Linked DNA regions of Xanthobacter dioxanivorans. The protein of the gene in region 1 binds, or shares a complex with, the protein of each later gene. Links are inferred from orthologs where the notes say so. Each region holds a gene or a part of one and is shown on either strand. Other genes may lie near its edges.

Evidence for each region.
Region 2: the proteins of rpsG (region 1) and tig are in contact, whole or in part, in a crystal structure (PDB 3GTY), measured with the Thermotoga maritima proteins. The link is inferred for Xanthobacter dioxanivorans from one-to-one orthologs. Residues at the interface, in WP_004081843.1 of Thermotoga maritima: Lys34, Lys52, Lys55, Glu59, Arg62, Gln63, Glu66, Asn67, Lys69, Val71, Arg95, Ala109, Lys110, Lys111, Gly112, Arg113, Pro114, Glu117, Glu121, Ile124, Ala125, Tyr127, Asn128, Asn129, Thr130, Gly131, Lys135, Asp139, Arg142, Met143; in WP_004081061.1 of Thermotoga maritima: Glu122, Val124, Val129, Leu130, Tyr133, Glu188, Gly259, Ile262, Tyr263, Glu266, Ser270, Glu273, Gln274, Glu277, Arg308, Gln311, Ile312, Ser315, Tyr316, Glu325, Arg329, Arg336, Leu363, Phe366, Trp367, Arg373, Leu377, Arg381, Leu384, Glu387.

What each region holds. Positions count from the first base shown.
Region 1 is NZ_CP063362.1:3,833,386-3,836,689, forward strand. The notes cover bases 289-3,278. They hold rpsG (30S ribosomal protein S7), read left to right. Parts: upstream 289-1,543; coding sequence 1,544-2,014; downstream 2,015-3,278. Other genes in these bases: EZH22_RS17850 (lysozyme inhibitor LprI family protein), read left to right, coding at 289-698; rpsL (30S ribosomal protein S12), read left to right, coding at 1,161-1,532; fusA (elongation factor G), read left to right, coding at 2,033-3,278. Also shown: EZH22_RS17845 (malate dehydrogenase), read left to right, coding at 1-148; more of EZH22_RS17850, read left to right, coding at 216-288; more of fusA, read left to right, coding at 3,279-3,304.
Region 2 is NZ_CP063362.1:4,376,515-4,379,644, forward strand. What follows is about bases 315-3,130. They hold tig (trigger factor), read left to right. Parts: upstream 315-955; coding sequence 956-2,305; downstream 2,306-3,130. Other genes in these bases: EZH22_RS20415 (ATP-dependent Clp protease proteolytic subunit), read left to right, coding at 2,498-3,130. In the rest of the region: EZH22_RS20400 (multicopper oxidase family protein), read right to left, coding at 1-268. UniProt on the Bacillus subtilis protein: Involved in protein export. Acts as a chaperone by maintaining the newly synthesized protein in an open conformation. Functions as a peptidyl-prolyl cis-trans isomerase.

The DNA.
Region 1 (3,304 bases):
CGTCTTCGGCGTGCCGGCGATCTGCACCGCCGGCGAATACGAGGTCGTGAAGGGCCTGCCCATGGACGACTTCTCCCAGTCCATGCTGGACAAGACCCTGAAGGAACTGCTTGAGGAGCGCGACGGCGTCGCCGCCCTTCTGGGCTGAACGCTCCGGCCCCCCTCCGCCGCCGGCGGAAGGGGGCCGGCGGCCTGACGGCCCTTTGGAGGAGCCGATGATCCGTACCCTTGGCCTCGGCCTCCTGCTGCTGCTGGCGGTCCCCGCCGGGGTGCAGGCCGAGGCATCCGATGCTGCTGCGGTGGTATCAAGATGCCTCGAAAAGGCTGAAAACGAGCCGCTCGGGGCGCGGACCTGCATCGACACCTACGCAAATGCCTGCCTGGATGAGGGGCGGGACCCCAGCACGTCCGGCGAGGCCGGCTGCTACCGCCGGGAGGCCGAGGCGTGGGACGCCCGGCTCAACGCCGACTACAAGGCCCTCATGGCCCGCCTGCCGAAGGAGAAGGCGGCGAAGCTGAGGGAATCGGAGCGCGCCTGGATCGAGGCGCGCAAGACGACCTGCGGCTTCTATTCCGCCTTTCATGACGGCGGGAGCATGGCGCAGATCATGTCCGCCGCCTGCTACAACCGCCACACCGCGGAAAGAGCCTTGTTCCTCAAGGGGTTCATGGACAACGCGGCGGATGCGGGCCAATAGGCCGGCGATGCGCCGGGGCGGGCGGCAATCCTTAATTTTCAGCCCCCGGACAGCATCGCAGGCTTGACGCAGAGCGACTCTGCGGCTAGAAGCGGCCCACTTTCGCGGCAGGCGGTCGGCGTCTGAGCGATCGGCTCATAGTTTCCAGGTGCTGAATCAGCAGCGGAACGAGCCCGATCCGAGAGCCGAAACGCTGCCAGGAACAGCACTGCGATAACTTCAGGTGCATGATCGCGGCGCCCTCCCGAACCGGGACCGGAGCGTCGTGATCCTCTGTCGCGAGAAAGGCGTGTTCGCCCCCTTGCGGGTGGCGAACGGCGCCTTTTGCGCTCGTTGGTGCAGGGGGCGATTCGTCGCCCCGTGGAATTTCCGACCCTTCGGGGTCAGTCGTGGCGGTCCCGAAAAGGATCGTCGAATGAAGAATGCGGGTAATCCGCAGATCAGGACGAGGCGAAGGCGTACATGCCGACGATCAACCAGCTGATCCGTAAGCCGCGGGAAGCGCAGAAGGCGCGGGACAAGGCGCCGGCGCTCCAGTCGAGCCCCCAGAAGCGCGGCGTCTGCACGCGCGTTTACACGACGACCCCGAAGAAGCCGAACTCGGCTCTGCGCAAGGTCGCCAAGGTGCGGCTCACCAACAGCTACGAAGTGATCGGCTACATCCCCGGTGAAGGCCACAACCTTCAGGAGCACTCCGTGGTGATGATCCGCGGCGGCCGCGTGAAGGATCTTCCCGGCGTGCGCTACCACATCCTGCGCGGCGTGCTCGACACCCAGGGCGTCAAGAACCGCAAGCAGCGCCGTTCGAAGTACGGCGCGAAGCGGCCGAAGTGAGGATCTGAACGATGTCCCGTCGTCACAAGGCCGAGCGCCGCGAAGTCATCCCGGACGCCAAGTACGGTTCGACCACCCTGTCGCGCTTCATGAATTCCGTCATGCGCGACGGCAAGAAGTCGGTTGCCGAGAACATCGTGTACGGCGCTCTCGACGTGGTCGAGGGCAAGGCCAAGCACGATCCGGTGGAGGTGTTCATCCAGGCGCTGGAGAACGTGGCCCCGGCGGTGGAAGTCCGCTCCCGCCGCGTCGGCGGCGCCACCTACCAGGTGCCCGTCGAGGTGCGTAACGAGCGCCGTCAGACGCTGGCCATCCGCTGGCTCATCGCCTCGGCCCGCGCCCGCAACGAGAAGACCATGGTGGAGCGTCTCTCCGCCGAGCTGCTGGACGCCGCGAACAACCGTGGCGCCGCCGTCAAGAAACGCGAAGATACGCACCGTATGGCGGAAGCCAACCGTGCCTTCTCGCATTACCGCTGGTGATCGGAGAGGACGACTTCCATGCCCCGTACTCACGCGATCGAGGACTACCGCAACTTCGGCATCATGGCGCACATCGATGCCGGCAAGACCACGACCACGGAGCGGATCCTCTATTACACCGGCAAGAGCCACAAGATCGGTGAAGTCCATGATGGCGCCGCCACCATGGATTGGATGACCCAGGAGCAGGAACGCGGCATCACCATCACGTCGGCCGCGACGACTGCCATCTGGCTGGGCAAGCGCCTGAACATCATCGACACCCCCGGGCATGTGGACTTCACCATCGAGGTGGAGCGCTCGCTCCGCGTGCTCGACGGCGCCGTGTGCGTGCTGGACGGCAACCAGGGCGTCGAGCCGCAGACCGAGACGGTGTGGCGCCAGGCGGACAAGTACAACGTGCCGCGCATCGTGTTCGTCAACAAGATGGACAAGATCGGCGCCGACTTCTACCGCTGCGTCGAGATGATCATCGACCGCGTGGCCGGCAACCCCGTGTGCTGCCAGCTGCCGATCGGCTCGGAGAACAACTTCAAGGGCATCATCGACCTCGTCCGCATGAAGGCGGTGGTGTGGGAAGATGAAGCCCTCGGCGCGAAGTATCACGACGAAGAGATTCCGGCCGACCTCGCCGACAAGGCCGCCGAGTATCGCAACAAGCTGGTGGAAGCCGCCGTCGAGCTCGACGACGACGCCATGGCCGCGTATCTCGACGGCACCGAGCCGGACGAGGCGACCCTCAAGTCGCTGATCCGCAAGGCGGTGATCGGGCGCAAGTTCAACCCCGTGTTCTGCGGCTCGGCCTTCAAGAACAAGGGCGTGCAGCCCCTGCTCGACGCGGTGGTGGACTATCTGCCGTCGCCCATCGATCGCGGCGCCATCAAGGGCATCGACTTCAAGACCGAGGAAGACACCGTCCGCATGCCTTCGGACGAGGAGCCCACCTCGGTGCTCGCGTTCAAGATCATGGACGACCCCTTCGTCGGGACCATCACCTTCTGCCGGGTCTATGCCGGCAAGATGGAAACCGGCATGGCGCTGCTCAACTCCACCCGTGACAAGCGCGAGCGCGTCGGGCGGATGCTGCTGATGCACGCCAACAACCGGGAAGACATCAAGGAAGCCTATGCGGGCGACATCGTCGCCCTCGCCGGCCTCAAGGATGTGCGCACCGGCGATACCCTCTGCGATCCGGCCAAGGCCGTGATCCTGGAGAAGATGGAATTCCCGGAGCCGGTCATCGAGATCGCCATCGAGCCGAAGTCCAAGGCCGACCAGGAGAAGCTGGGC
Region 2 (3,130 bases), 540 kb from region 1 along the record:
TGCCCTTCTTCACCCGCAGGACGGGTCCCGGTAGGGCGTCGTTGAACAGGGCGATGCTGCCCTGCCCGGCGAGCTCCGGCCGGCTGCCCGGTGCCGCGGCGAGGGGCACCGGCGGCGCCAGGGGCAGCGTCGCAGGTGCGGGGGTCGGCTTCGGCGTCGCTGCCGGCGCCTGCGCGAGGGCGGGAAGCACCGCGCCCGCCGTGCTGGCGAAAGAGAGGGCTGCGGCCCCCTTGAGGAGGGTGCGACGGGAGGGAATCGGCGTGGTCACGCTACGTCTCCGGGCCAGGTCGCAGGACCATCCAACGTGGCCGAAAAAAGGGCAAGCGGCATTGCGTTTCACGGTGAAGAGCGCGGGGCGCGCGGCTCCGGCCCGGCCCGGCGGACGCATCGCGGGCGCCGGCGGGACAACGTGCGGCGCAGGCCCGTCCGCCTCGGGGGAGGGGCGCCGGGGACGCCCGCCCGCCGTTCCCGGGGCGCCGCCCGGCCGCCGTGCGGGGCGCCATTTTCTTGCTGCGCCCGCGCGGGAGCGTGATATAAGCCCCGACCCGACCGTGCGTGCCGCTGCGCGCGCGAGCGGCTGAGCCTCGATGGTGCGCGTCCTCGACGGAACGCGGCGACGGGTGCGCGTCGTTCGGCGCCGCCCGCGGCGCGGGGGTCCTGCGGGCGTGGCGGAACTGGTAGACGCGCGGGATTTAGGTTCCCGTGACGCAAGTCGTGGGGGTTCGAAACCCTCCGCCCGCACCACGTCGCCGGCTCATGCATCGCGGCTCGTGCATCGCGGCCCATATGTCGCGGTTCATGTTTCGCGGCTCATGTGTCGCGGCTCATGCGTCGTCGGCGCTGGGTGCCAGCAGCCTCGGGTCCCGGCAGGGACCCCGGGCGCGGCCGCCGGGCGCGAGGCGTCGGTTTTCCAGGGAATACCGCGTGATGCGGGACAGGATGTGAAGGCAAGACGATGCAGGTGACCGAGACCCAGGCCGATGGCCTCAAGCGCGCGTTCCGTGTGGTGGTGTCCGCCGCCGACCTCGACGCCAAGGCCGACGCCCGGCTGAACGAGCTCAAGGGCCAGGTGAAGCTGAACGGCTTCCGCCCCGGCAAGGTGCCGACCGCGCACCTGAAGCGCGTCTACGGCAAGTCCGTCTATTCCGAGGTGATCGAGCAGACGGTCAACGAGACCAACGGCAAGCTCGTTGAGGAGCACGGCTTCAAGCTCGCCCTCCAGCCGAAGGTGAAGCTCTCCGACGGCCAGCAGGGCGAGACCCTGCTCGATGGCGGCAAGGATCTCGCCTACGACGTGGAGCTGGAGATCCTGCCGAAGATCGAGCTCAGCAACTTCAAGGACATCGCCATCGAGAAGCTGGTGGTGGACGTGAGCGACGCCGAGGTGGACGAGACCATCCAGCGCATCGCCGACTCCAACCGGCCGTTCGCCACCAAGGAGGGCGCCGCCGAGACCGGCGACCGCGTCACCATCGACTTCACCGGCTATGTGGACGGCGAGAAGTTCCCCGGCGGCGAGGGCGAGAACATCGACGTCCTCCTCGGCTCCAAGGGCTTCATCCCGGGCTTCGAGGAGCAGCTGGTCGGCGCGGTGGCCGGCGAGAGCCGCACCCTCCAGGTCACCTTCCCCGAGACCTATGCCGCCAAGGAACTCGCCGGCAAGGCCGCCACCTTCGAGGTGACGGTGAAGTCGGTGGACGCGGCCGGCCCCATCGCCATCGACGACGAGTTCGCCAAGACCCTCGGCCAGGAGAGCCTGGACAAGCTCAAGGAGACGGTGCGCGGGCGCATCACCCAGGAGCATGCCGGCGCCGCCCGCCAGAAGGTGAAGCGCGCCCTCCTCGACGCCCTCGACGCCGCGCACCGGTTCGACGTGCCGGAAGGCCTCGTGGAACAGGAGTTCGCCGGCGTGTGGGGCCGGGTGCAGGAAGACCTCGCCGGCCAGAACCGCACCTTCGCCGACGAGGGCACCACCGAAGAGGAAGCCCGCCAGGATTACCGCCGCATCGCCGAACGCCGCGTGCGCCTCGGCCTGGTGCTTGCGGAAATCGGTGAGCGCAACAATATCCAGGTTTCCGACGACGAGGTGACCCGCGCGGTGGTGGAACGGGCCCGCCAGTTCCCCGGCCAGGAGCAGCAGGTGTGGGACTATTACCGCCGCACCCCCGAAGCGCTGGCCTCCGTGCGTGCACCCCTGTTCGAGGAGAAGGTCGTTGATTTCCTTCTGGAGCTCGCCAACGTGACCGAGAAGACGGTCACCAAGGAAGAGCTCTACAAGGAAGAGGACGACGAGAAGGCCGCCTGAGGGGCGGAGTTCGTTCCGATGGGATGGTCATCCGATCGGGGAGACGGTCTCTTTTCCTGAGGTCGGAGACGGCACTTGCGCCCCGCGCGATGCGGGGGGCCGGGGCCGGCTCGGAGGCCGCTCCCGTCCTGCGACGAAATTGCGCGGCCCGCCCGCCCGGCGTGCCGCCGCCCCGCGCCCTGAGGACTGACGATGCGTGATCCTGTCGATACTTATATGAATTACCTCATCCCCATGGTGGTCGAGCAGACCAACCGTGGCGAGCGGTCCTACGACATCTTTTCCCGTCTCCTGAAGGAGCGCATCCTCTTCCTCACCGGCCCGGTCGAGGACGGCATGGCGACGCTTGCCGTGGCGCAGCTCCTGTTCCTGGAGGCGGACAATCCGAAGAAGGAGATCTCGATGTACATCAACTCCCCCGGGGGAGTGGTGACGTCGGGCCTCGCCATCTACGACACCATGCAGTTCATCAAGCCTGCGGTGTCCACGCTCTGCATCGGCCAGGCGGCCTCCATGGGCTCGCTGCTGCTGACCGCGGGCGAGAAGGGCATGCGCTTCGCGCTGCCGAACGCGCGAATCATGGTCCATCAGCCGTCCGGCGGCTTCTCGGGCCAGGTGACGGACATCATGCTGCACGCGCAGGAGATCCTGAACCTGAAGAAGCGCCTGAATGAAATCTATGTGAAGCACACCGGGCAGCCGCTGAAGGCCATCGAGGACGCGCTGGAACGCGACAACTTCCTTACCTCGGACGCCGCCAAGGACTTCGGGTTGATCGATTCCGTGATCGACAAGCGCCCGACCGACGAGACCGCAAAGGCGGCC